DNA from 2 places in the Agrobacterium sp. NPDC090283 genome. Region 1 is predicted to be linked to the other one. Evidence: predicted binding sites of a transcription regulator. Region 1 holds the regulator's gene; the other holds the start of a gene.

What was found. Region 1 encodes LexA, which represses DNA repair genes until DNA is damaged. Its sites were predicted from a motif close to TGTTCNNNNTGTGTTCNG; they were not measured.
Region 2: a site for LexA is predicted at 2,956-2,973, ahead of recA (recombinase RecA). Genes of this name have one in related genera too.

What each region holds. Positions count from the first base shown of each region.
Region 1 is NZ_JBIVYG010000001.1:536,691-543,087, reverse strand. Features, by position in the region: gene ACIQUH_RS02695 (TRAP transporter small permease) at 1-229, shown strand, start outside; gene ACIQUH_RS02690 (TRAP transporter large permease subunit) at 226-1,485, shown strand; gene lexA (transcriptional repressor LexA) at 1,733-2,455, shown strand; gene ACIQUH_RS02680 (glutathione S-transferase family protein) at 2,895-3,572, shown strand; gene ACIQUH_RS02675 (ComEC/Rec2 family competence protein) at 3,593-6,022, opposite strand; gene gltA (citrate synthase) at 6,330-6,397, shown strand, end outside.
Region 2 is NZ_JBIVYG010000010.1:160,087-166,483, reverse strand. Features, by position in the region: gene ACIQUH_RS16355 (OmpA family protein) at 1-709, shown strand, start outside; gene ACIQUH_RS16350 (pseudouridine-5'-phosphate glycosidase) at 891-1,814, opposite strand; gene ACIQUH_RS16345 (carbohydrate kinase family protein) at 1,844-2,785, opposite strand; gene recA (recombinase RecA) at 3,032-4,123, shown strand; gene alaS (alanine--tRNA ligase) at 4,355-6,397, shown strand, end outside.

The DNA.
Region 1 (6,397 bases):
CGTGACGGTCGCAAGCTTCGTCATTCTCGCGCAACAGGCGCTTGTCGTCGCCGAGATCGCCGGCGCAGAAATCAGCCCCGTCCTGCAACTGCCCAACAGCATCGGCTATTATTCCATCGCCTTCGGCGCGGCATTGGTCTCCGTCACGACCGCAACAGCGAGCCTGCGCATTCTCTCCGGCGGCTGGCATGCCCGCCCGCACGGCGCAACCGAGGAGATGCCGCTATGACCATCGTGATGATCATTGCATTTTGTATTCTCATGATGATTGCGGTTCCGGTCGGCTACGCCCTGATCATCTCTGCGGGTGTCGCCGTGCTGTGGAACGGTTACGTGCCGCTTTCGATCGTGGCGCAGCAGGTTTACGACCAGACGCAGTCTTTTCCGATGCTGGCGCTGCCGTTCTTCATGCTCGCCGGCACGCTGATGCTCGGCGGCAAACTCGGAACCCAGCTTCTGGAACTCGCCTCCAAGGCCATGCAGCGCTGGCGCGGCGGCCCGCTTTCCACGACGGTCATTTCTTCGGTCGTGTTCGGCGGCGTTTCCGGCTCGGCGGTCGCCAATGCGAGTGCGCTCGGTTCGGTGCTCATTCCATGGCAGAAACGCCAAGGCTACCCTGCCCCCCTCTGTGCGGCCAACAATGCCACCTCGGCGGTCATCGACGTGCTTATCCCACCGTCGATCCCGATGATCCTCTATTCGCTGGTCAGCGGTGTCAGCATCGCCAATCTGTTCATAGCCGGCATTCTGCCGGGCCTGCTCATGGCAGTGGGCTTCATCTTCGTCTGCTGGGCCATCGCTGTGCGGCGGGGCTATGCCGTGCGTGACGAAAGTATCCGCAAGCGCGATCTGGCGCTCCTTGCATTCCGCAGCCTGCCGGCAATCCTTCTGCCGATCCTGATCATCCTCGGCCTGCGCTTCGGCTTTGCAACGCCGACGGAAGTCGCCGTTCTTTCTGTCGTCTATTCGCTCGTGCTCAGCATCTTCTTTTATCGCGATCTGACGTGGAAACGTTTCTGCGACAATTTCGTCGAGGCGGGCTCGGCAACCGGCGTCGTCATGCTGGTCATCATGGGCAGTGCGGCGGTAGGCTGGGTCCTCACCTTCGATCAGGCTCCCCAGCATTTCGCCACCTGGGTGGCGGAGAATATCTCCAACCCGATCCTGATCATTCTCATGATGAACATCCTGATGCTGATCATCGGGATGCCGCTCGATCTGCCGCCGTCGATCCTGCTTCTCGGACCGATCTTCGTGCCGCTTGCGGATATGATCGGGCTCGACCGGGTGCAGCTCGGCATGATGATGGTCATCAATCTCGGTATCGGGCTCTATACGCCACCGATCGGCACCACGCTCTTCATCTCGTCCTCCATCGCCAGAGCGCCGCTCGGCGCGACGACGAGGGAATTGTGGCCGTTCTTCACCATGGCGATGCTGCTTCTCATCGCGGTCAGCTTCATTCCTGCGCTCACGATCTACTGACACTCAGCCCGCAGCAAAATGGCAACGGAAACCATCGGCCGATTCTCCCCGGCCGATGGTTTTGGCGTTCGAGACACCTCGCTTAAGTAATCAAATCCGCTTTGTTCACGGTTTCGACGATCAAATCACCATCTGCGATACACCCTTCACGAAATTTTAGGGGATTGCGGAACACATATGGAACATATAGTGTTCGTTCTGTATTTGTTTCGCGACTTCAACGACGATTCTCAAGGGTGTTTTCCTCATGCTCACGCGCAAACAGCAGGAATTGCTTCTCTTCATTCATGAAAGAATGAAAGAGTCCGGCGTGCCGCCCTCCTTCGATGAAATGAAGGACGCACTCGATCTTGCCTCCAAATCCGGCATCCACCGGCTCATCACCGCGCTCGAGGAGCGCGGCTTTATTCGCCGGCTACCTAACAGGGCACGAGCGCTGGAAGTGATCAAATTGCCGGAGGCCTACACGCCGGGTGCGAGGCCGCAGCGCGGCTTTTCGCCCAGCGTCATCGAAGGCAGCCTCGGCAAGCCGAAGACGCCGGAACCGGCCCCTGCCCCCAAGGCGCCAGCCAATGATCTCGGCGGCGCCGTCACCGTGCCGGTCATGGGCCGCATCGCCGCCGGCGTGCCGATTTCCGCCATCCAGAACAACACCCACGATGTGGCCGTGCCGGTCGACATGCTGGGTTCGGGCGAACATTATGCTCTTGAGGTCAAGGGCGACTCGATGATCGAGGCCGGCATTTTTGATGGCGATACCGTCATCATCCGCAACGGCAACACCGCCAATCCGGGCGATATCGTCGTCGCGCTGGTGGATGATGAAGAAGCGACCCTGAAGCGTTTCCGCCGCAAGGGAGCTTCCATCGCTCTGGAAGCGGCCAATCCCGCCTATGAGACCCGTATTTTCGGACCGGACCGGGTGAAAATCCAGGGCAAGCTGGTTGGGCTGATCCGCCGTTATCATTAATTGACGGCGCCTTTTTTTCGGTGGGAGCGTCATCGGGAAAGATGACGCTCCCTTTGAAGCATCGCGGTTTGCTTTCTGGAACAATGCGGCTTTGCCGAAGTAAAGAGAAATCGTCCAGCGGATCGGCGCGTCTTTTGTCATGAAGGATGGTTCCGGATTCATGCCAGATGTTTTCGTTGTGCTGCAGGAAAGGGCAAAGAGGCGGCTGGTTGAATTCAAGGAAATGAGCACCCTTCATCTCCTTGAGCGAGGATGCAGGTTGCAAATCGCGTCGCCATATGTCTCGCCGTCATCTCCAGGTGGTGACGTGGATGCGCCTCTTTTTCCCTGACCTCACCTTCCCATCCATCAATGCCGCTTATGGGAGCCATGGATTATTTGCAATATTCCAAGGCCCATCCGCCGTTATAGAAATGCGCGTCATATCGGGGAGCACGTCATGTACGATCTTTATATTGCCAACAAGAACTATTCCTCATGGTCGCTGCGGCCGTGGGTATTGATGCGCACGCTCGGCATCGCCTTCGATGAAAAACTCGTTCCCTTCGGCGAAGGCGTTTCCTTCTCCACCTTCTCTCCGACCGGCAAGGTACCCTGCCTTGTCGATGAGGGAGTGACGGTTTGGGAATCGCTGTCGATCGCCGAATATCTGGCGGAGCGACACCAGGGCGTCTGGGCGAGCGACAAGCAGGCAAGGGCCTGGTCTCGTTCGGCGGCGAGCGAAATGCATGCGGGCTTTTCTTCGCTGCGCAATCTATATCCCATGTCGGTCGGCATTCGCGTAAAACCGAAGGGTGGCGACACCGGGCTTGCGGCCGATATAAAGCGCATCGATGCGCTGTGGAGCGAAGGTCTCGCGAAATTCGGCGGGCCTTATCTTGCGGGCCAGAAATTCACGGCGGTCGATGCCTTCTTCTGCCCGGTGGCCTTTCGTTTCCAGAGCTATGGGGCGGAACTTTCGCCCGCGGCAAAAGCCTATTGCGACCGGCTGCTTGCCCTTCCCGCCATGCGCGAATGGTACGAGGCCGGACTGAAGGAGACATGGCGCGACGCGGCGCATGAAGAGGAAATCGCCGGGATCGGCGACGTGACCGCGGATTTGCGCATAAGGGCCTGACGATCCATGCTGGCGGCACTTTATTGCGGCGCCGCCAGCAACCGGGTCACGGCATCAGGCAGGTCGTGTTCAAAATGGCCGCTTTTCCAGTCGTAATAGCGATGTTCGCTCCAGGGCCTGTCCATTCCGGCGATTGCGGCGCCCAACCTGCCGACCACCCCTGCCTGATCGCTGTCTGCGAAGTCCAGCTCCAGCGAACCGATCCGTCGCAAAATATCGCGATTCAACAGGAGCGCGCCCGAGCGGCATTGGGAGAAGGAGGTTCTGCGGGAAACGATGACGATATCGGCGATATCGCAGGCCTTTCCGGCAAAGCGACCGTCTTCCAGAACGATGATCCATTCGCCGCTTCCCGCGCGCGCTGCGCACCATATACCTTTGCTGCAGGTGAAAACACCGGGTGCGGCGTCTCTCAGGGCCACCGTCATCCGCCGGGCGACAGCGCTCATCTCTTTCGGATCGAGCTTCGCCTTCGTGGTCAAAGCCACTTTGGCTGTCTTGGTCTCGCTCTTGAGAAAGACCGGCGGCACAGGCTGTTCCGGCAAAAGCAGCGCCCTTTGCCACTGACCATAAACGAAACCCTGCGGCTGTGTTTTCGTCGTATAGACTTTACCGTCCTCCAGTAACGCCACCAGCTCACCATCCTCATGAACGAGCAGATCAGGCGGATTGCGATAGGCCGCGGCCGCCGACAGGCCAAAGGCGAGGAACAGAAACGGCATGCCCAGAAGCGCAAGCCGGCTGCGCAGCAATGTCAGCAGCAGAAAACCAGCCGAGGCGAGACCCAGAAACCAGTCATGGGGACGTCCCGTTGCCGCACTTCCTCCCCAGGACGCCACCTCCTGCGCAACCTCGATGACGAGGGCCATGCCGTAACCCATGACCTTCAGGAATGGCGCGTCGAGCCCGAAGGGCATCAGCAACATGGCGACAAGGCCGAAGGGCATGACGATGAGCGACATCAGCGGCATGGCGGCCAGATTGGCGAAAAGTCCATAGGTGGTGACACGCTGAAAATGCTCGACTGAATAGACCGCCGTCGAGAGCCCGCCGATCAGCGACGTCGTCATGACGCCGCCGATGATGGCGCCCGCCGTTTGCGCCACCGTCATCCATGCCGGTTTGCGCCCGATGAACAGACGTTCCCGCTCGGCGCGCCAGCGGCTCCAGGCGGCGTAGGAGGCGACGAGCGCGATGGTCGCGGCAAAGGACATCTGGAAGCTCGGCCCCATGATTTCCGATGGCGAAAAAGCAAGAATGACCAGCGCGGAAAGCGCCACATTCCGGAGGCTGAGCGAGGGTTGATCGAACAGCACCGCGATCAGCATCGCCGATGTCATCAACCAGGCGCGTTCGGCGGAGACGGCGAAACCGGAAATGAGATAATAGGCAAGTGTCATCAGGAGTGCGGCGAAAGCCGAAATCTTCTTGACGGGCCAGCGCTGCGCAAATGCCGGAAAAAGACTGAAGGCAAGCCTCAGCCCGACAAAGAATATGCCGGACGCCAGCGCCATGTTGAGGCCGGATATGGCGACGATATGGGCAAGGCCGGACAGTCGCAACGCTTCCATCGTCTCGGGGGATATGGCCTGTCTCTCATCGGTGACGATGGAGGCAGCAAAGGCTCCGGCATCGCCGCCGATGGTGCTGCGGATGCGTTCGGCAATTGCGGTGCGAAGGCCATAGAGTTGCATGTCGGCCCATTCCAGCCAGTCGGTCTTCGCGTCGATGCCGGGTGGAGTGACCGCCTGTGGCGGCTTGTAGAAGAATCCGGTCGCGCCTATGCCCCTGAAGTAGGAGGCGAAGGCGAAATCGTTGAGCCCCGGCAAGGCCGGGCCGGACGGCGGTGAAAGCCGCGCCTTGCCACGAATGGTCGCACCAAGTGCGACAGGCTCGCCTGCCCCGCGTGAGAGAAGCGAGACCTTCCCCGGCGGGCGTGACAGTGCCGGCGCCTCCGTTGCGGCTAGCTGCACCACATACCGCCAGTTGCCACGGGCATCCACCTCCCTGCGCATCACCCTGCCGGTGATGGTGGTGGTGACGGGCGTATCCAGCACCACGGTCCCTGCCCGCCGCGTTTCGACTTCGGCGAAAAGCATGCCCAGCAAGAACAGCGCGACAAGGGTGCAGGCCGTCGCCGCGAAGCCCGAGCGATATTTCGCGAAAAATGCCAGGCCAGCGGCGATGAGACATGTGACCGCCAGAACGGGAAATGAAGGCGAAGTGTCGAGGGAAAACCAGAGGATCGCACCGCTGCCGATGAAAACCGGTACGAAAAGAAAATCATGGCCGAATGCGCGCTCCTCCGCCAAGCATGCGGCGATTTTTTGAGAGGCGGCAACGCGCGGGTTCGGCTTGCTCACAGGGGCGAGCGCACCATAGGGCGCTATATCGCCCGTTCTGCGTAGCGGGAACAGGATATCCGCCGTGCCGGGCAAGCCGCCCCGCATCGTTTCCGCATATCCGAAATGCTGTTTTTCCCCTTGACCGAGCAATCCGCGCCGCGCCCCTGCCGCACCGGAAACAGGTTTGCAGGCGGACGCGAGGGATTGCAATGCTTTCCTTTAACCCGGCGTTGACCGAGATTGAATTGCCATGATCAAGAAAGCAAAAAGCAACGTCATTGCGTTTGCCGCAATGCACAATTTGACCTTTGGATAGCTTGGCATCGGCGCCAGGATCATATAGCTAATCGGTAGACGCTTAACCGCGGGGCGTGTCTCAGCGCCCCCACCCGCATGTTCTCGGAGGATCAGTATGACGGAAAAAAGCGCTACAGTGACACTTGGCGAAAAGCAGGTGGAACTCCCGGTCAGGGAAGGCAC
Region 2 (6,397 bases), on a different contig from region 1:
GGAGCGCCGTGACGGCACGCAGGTGGTGACCATCCGCAACCGTTATGGCGACGTGATCCAGCGCTCGCGCATCGACGATCGCGGCCGCGAATATGTGCTGTTCTATGCGCCGGAGCTGATGGAAGATCCTGACCGCGATTACGTCTATCGCGATCCGGGCCTCGACCTGCCGCCGATGCGTCTGCGCATTCCCGTGACGGACTACATCATCGACACTTCGAGCGATCCGGACCGCGATTATTACCGCTTCCTGGAGCAGCCGCCGGTGGAGCCGGTGGAGCGTGTCTATTCGCTGGACGAAGTGCGTTACTCGGCCCGTATCCGCGACAAGGTGCGCCGTATCGACCTCGATACCATCACCTTCGCCACCGGCAGCGCCGAAATCCCGATGACGCAGGCCCGTTCGCTACGCAAGGTGGCGGATGCGATCAACAAGGCGCTCACCAAAAACCCGGGGGAAACCTTCCTGATCGAGGGTCATACCGATGCCGTCGGTTCGGATGAAAGCAACCTCGTTCTTTCCGACGAGCGCGCCGCTTCCGTCGCCAATGTGCTGACCGACGTTTACGGCATCCCGCCGGAAAACCTCGCGACTCAAGGCTATGGCGAGCGTTACCTGAAGGTCCAGACGCTCGGCCCGGAACAGCAGAACCGCCGTGTCACCATCCGTCGCGTGACGCCGCTGGTGAAGCCGGTCGCCCAGAACTGATAGGCTTCGACAGGAAAAACAAAGGCCCGGAAGCGCAAGCTCTCCGGGCCTTTTATTGTTGGCGACAAGTCTTTCCAGCAATGCGACGTCATCCTCGGGCTTGACCCGAGGATCCATTTATTTGCACCGGAGTGTGGATCCTCGGGTCAAGCCCGAGGATGATTAAGGATGGGCGGCTGTCTCAGCTCAATGCCACGGCGATTTCCGCCGCAAGCTGCGCATTGTTGCGCACCAGCGCAATATTGGTTTCCAGACTGCGGCCATCCGTCAGGCGGAAAATGTCGCCGAGCAGATAGGGGGTGACCTCTTTGCCGGTGATTTCGTCGCGCTCGGCGTGGGAGATGGCGCGGTTGATGTAGATTTCCATCTCCTCGCGCGGAATTTCGTCCTCTTCCGGCACGGGATTGGCCACCAGCATGCCGCCATCGATGCCGAGCTGTTCGCGGGTTGCCTGGAAATTGGCGATGGCCGCCGGGCTGTTCAGCGAAAGCGGGCTCGGCAGGCCGGAGGAGCGCGACCAGAAGGCCGGGAATTCTTCCGAGCCGAAGGTGACGACCGGCACGCCGTTGGTTTCGAGAACCTCGAGCGTCTTCGGAATATCGAGGATCGCCTTGGCGCCGGCGCAGACGACGATGACGCCGGTCTTGGCCAGTTCGGTCAGATCGGCGGAGATGTCGAAGGTCTCTTCCGCGCCCTTGTGCACGCCGCCGATGCCGCCGGTGGCGAAAACGCGGATGCCGGCGCGGGCGGCGGCGATCATGGTGGCGGCCACCGTGGTGGCCCCCGTGCGGCGCTCGGCGATCGCGAAGGCGATATCGGCGCGCGAGACCTTCATGGCGTCGGTGGTCTGGGCCAGCGCCTCGAGCTGGTCTTTCTCAAGGCCGATATGCAGGGTGCCGTGAATGACCGCGATGGTGGCCGGAACCGCGCCCTGATCGCGGATGATCTGTTCGACGCTTTCCGCCATTTCGATATTGCCGGGATAGGGCATGCCGTGGGTGATGATGGTCGATTCAAGTGCGACGATCGGCGCACCGCGCTGCTTGGCGGCGGCGACTTCCTCAGAATAGACGATGGGCAGGAGCGGGGAGATGGGGCGGGTCATTTCATCTGTTCCAGTTTTTAAAAGCGGGTTCATGCCAGCATTTCCGCCTGGGGAACAAGCCCCAACATGGCGTCGACACTGTCTTTTGATAGGTCCTGGGAGGTGGCGAAGGGGGACTGCACGGTGATGGCGGCCGCGGCCGCGCCCTGCCTCAACGCTTCCGCAATCGTCTTTCCCTCGGCGATGGCGGCGAGATAACCCGATGCCATGGCGTCGCCCGCCCCCGTCACATCCTTCACCTCGCGGATGAGGGGCGGATGGAGGATTGCTTTTTCCGTTCCGTTGAAGGCCAGGACTTCGCTTGCGCCGCGGGTGACGACGCCGCCGGAAAGCCCGGCCTTGCGCAGGATGTCGGGCCAGTCGCGCACATTGACCGCCGTCTCGCCGGTCAGCGCTCGAGCTTCCGCCTCGTTCATGAAGAGGATGTCGATATCGCCGAGCGCCGCTTTCAGCCTCACCGCTTTGGCGGGCGAAATGGCGATGGCCGCGAGCGGCTTTTCGCAGGCGCGGGCGACGAGGCCGAGCGCCGTCAGCGTATCATCGGGCAGATTGGCGTCGCAGAGCAGGATATCGCTCGCCGTGATCGCCTCGCGCACCGCCCGCACCTTCAGGCGGCGCGGCGTGAAGAGCTTGTAGAGGTCCATATCGGCCAGCGCGATGACGAGATTGCCGTCGCGCTCCAGAATGGCGGTGTAGCTTGGCGTGCGGCGGTCGAGGAAGGTGAACGGCGTATCTTCAACGCCCGCCTGCCGTGCTGCCTCCGCAACCGCCTCACCGGTCACGTCGCCGCCGCGCGGGGCGATGATGCGGACCTGAAAACCGAGGCGGGAGAGATTGCGCGCGGCGTTGAAACCGCCGCCGCCTGCCTCTTCCATCCAGGAGCCGGGGTTGCTCGCGCCGGGCGCCGTCTCGGTCTCGATCATGCCGCGCCTGTCGATATGCGCACCGCCCAGAACGAGTATTTTCTTCACGCTTGTATTTCCCTCTCTGGCGGATGGAAAGACCGGGCGATTCGGCCTAAACTGATGTCTTCCTGACCTCGCATCCGGTTTGCGGCTATAGGCCCGGCACGGAAAAACGAAAGCAGAACAAACGACTTATCGCTATTTGTTTTCAATATGCTGGCCCAGCCTTGCGAAATGAGAACAAATAGAGTACATACCGTTTCCATACTGCTTCATTGCCTGTGCGGCTTCAATAACCTAAAGGTGGTTCGGATGGCACAAAATTCTTTGCGTCTCGTAGAGGATAAATCGGTGGATAAAAGCAAGGCACTGGAAGCGGCGCTCTCCCAGATCGAACGGTCGTTCGGCAAGGGATCGATCATGAAGCTCGGTTCCAATGAAAATGTGGTTGAAGTGGAAACCGTTTCGACGGGTTCGCTCAGCCTGGATATCGCGCTGGGCATCGGCGGTCTGCCGAAGGGGCGTATCATTGAGATTTACGGTCCGGAAAGCTCCGGTAAAACGACGCTGGCGCTGCAGACGATTGCGGAAGCCCAGAAGAAGGGCGGCATCTGCGCCTTCGTCGACGCCGAACATGCGCTCGATCCGGTCTATGCCCGCAAGCTCGGTGTGGATCTGCAGGGCCTTCTGATCTCGCAGCCGGATACGGGCGAGCAGGCGCTTGAGATCACCGATACGCTGGTGCGTTCCGGCGCGGTGGACGTGCTCGTGGTCGACTCCGTTGCGGCACTGACGCCGCGGGCGGAAATCGAAGGCGAAATGGGCGACAGCCTGCCGGGTCTTCAGGCCCGTCTGATGAGCCAGGCGCTGCGCAAGCTGACCGCCTCGATCTCCAAGTCGAAGTGCATGGTGATTTTCATCAACCAGATCCGCATGAAGATCGGCGTCATGTTCGGTTCGCCGGAAACGACGACGGGCGGTAACGCGCTGAAGTTCTACGCCTCCGTGCGCCTCGACATCCGCCGTATCGGCGCCGTCAAGGAGCGCGAAGAGGTTGTCGGCAACCAGACGCGCGTCAAGGTCGTCAAGAACAAGATGGCGCCGCCCTTCAAGCAGGTGGAATTCGACATCATGTATGGCGAAGGCGTTTCCAAGACCGGTGAGCTGGTCGATCTCGGCGTGAAGGCCGGTATCGTCGAGAAATCCGGTGCCTGGTTCTCCTATAACAGCCAGCGTCTGGGGCAGGGGCGTGAAAACGCCAAGACCTTCCTGCGCGACAATCCGGATACGGCCAACGAGATCGAACTGGCGCTGCGCCAGAATGCCGGTCTGATTGCCGACCGCTTCCTGCAGAATGGCGGCCCGGACGCCGGCGAAGGCGACGACGGCAGCGACGAGGGCTGATGCCGTCTGCGAAGGTCCGGGCATCGCCGCCCGGAGACTTTGCCGAGCCGATATGGATCAAAAGGGTCGTGCGATTTTTCTTCGCGCGGCCCTTTTTCCTTGCCTATATGTCTTGCTTCGCCTCCATGGCTGGACAGGGCCGGGTGCGGACGATAAAAGCCAGTGATTTTGCAATATAGCCATCCTTCGGGGGTGGCGGTGATGGACTCCAGCTGTGAGCGGTGTGTGGGCATGAGCGGTGTGAATGAAATTCGGTCGACCTTTCTCGACTACTTCAAGAAGAACGGACACGAGATCGTGCCCTCCAGCCCGCTGGTGCCGCGCAACGATCCGACACTGATGTTCACCAATGCCGGCATGGTGCAGTTCAAGAACGTCTTCACCGGTCTTGAAAGCCGCCCTTATTCCACGGCCGCTTCGGCGCAGAAATGCGTGCGCGCCGGCGGCAAGCATAACGACCTCGACAATGTCGGTTATACCGCCCGTCACCACACCTTCTTCGAAATGCTCGGGAATTTCTCCTTCGGCGATTATTTCAAGGAAGAGGCGATCACCCATGCCTGGAACCTGATCACCCGGGAATTCGGCATCGACCGCAACCGTCTGCTGGTCACGGTCTATCACACCGACGACGAGGCCTTTAACCTCTGGAAGAAGATCGCCGGTTTCTCCGACGACCGCATCATCCGCATTCCGACCAGCGACAATTTCTGGGCGATGGGCGATACCGGTCCCTGCGGTCCCTGTTCGGAGATATTCTACGATCATGGCGATCACATCTGGGGTGGACCGCCCGGTTCGCCGGAAGAGGATGGCGATCGTTTCATCGAAATCTGGAACCTCGTCTTCATGCAATATGAGCAGTTGACGAAGGAAGAGCGCATCGACCTGCCGCGTCCGTCGATCGATACCGGCATGGGTCTGGAGCGCATTTCCGCGCTGCTGCAGGGCAAACATGACAATTACGATACGGACCTGTTCCGCGCGCTGATTGCGGCTTCCGTCGAAGCAACCGGCGTTCCGGCCGAAGGCGAAAAGCGCGCCAGCCACCGGGTCATTGCCGACCATCTGCGCTCGTCCGCCTTCCTGATCGCCGATGGCGTCCTGCCATCGAATGAAGGCCGTGGTTACGTTCTGCGCCGCATCATGCGTCGCGCCATGCGCCATGCCGAGCTTCTCGGCGCGCGCGAGCCGCTGATCTACAAGCTGCTGCCGGCACTGGTGCAGCAGATGGGCCGCGCCTATCCGGAACTGGTCCGCGCCGAGGCGCTGATTTCCGAGACGCTGAAGCTTGAGGAAACCCGTTTCCGCAAGACGCTGGAGCGTGGCCTGTCGCTGTTGTCCGATGCCACCTCGACGCTGCACAAGGGTGACATGCTGGATGGCGAAACCGCCTTCAAGCTTTACGACACCTATGGCTTCCCGCTCGACCTGACGCAGGATGCGCTGCGTGCCCGCGAAATCGGCGTCGATATTTCCGGCTTCACCGATGCGATGGAGCGCCAGAAGGCCGAAGCCCGCTCGCATTGGGCCGGCTCCGGCGACAAGGCGACCGAGACGATCTGGTTCGAGCTCAAGGAAAAACTCGGCGCGACCGAGTTCCTCGGTTACGACACCGAAACCGCCGAGGGCGTCATCCAGGCGATCGTCAAGGACGGCAAGGCCGTCGAGAGCGCTGCCGATGGCGAGACCGTGCAGGTCGTCGTCAACCAGACGCCGTTCTACGGCGAGTCCGGTGGCCAGATGGGCGATACCGGCGTGATCTCCGGCGACAATGGCGCCTTTGCCGTTTCCGATACCCAGAAGAGGGGTGAAGGCCTGTTCGTGCATTTGGGCACGGTCTCTAAGGGTGGTCTCAAGGTTGGCGATGCCGTTCAGCTGACGGTCGATCATGACCGCCGCTCGCGCCTGCGTGCGAACCACTCCGCCACCCATCTTCTGCATGAGGCGCTGCGCGAAGTGCTCGGCACGCACGTCGCCCAGAAGGGTTCGCTGGTTGCGCCCGAGCGCCTGCGCTTCGACGTTTCGCATCCGAAGCCGATGTCGGCCGAGGAGCTGAAGGTCGTCGAAGAAATGGCGAACGAAATCGTGCTGCAGAACTCGCCGGTCGTGACCCGTCTGATGAGCGTCGACGATGCCATTGCCGAGGGCGCGATGGCGCTGTTCGGTGAAAAATACGGCGACGAAGTTCGTGTCGTCTCCATGGGCACCGGCCTGCATGGCGCAAAAGCCAACCGTCCTTATTCCGTCGAGCTTTGCGGCGGCACGCATGTG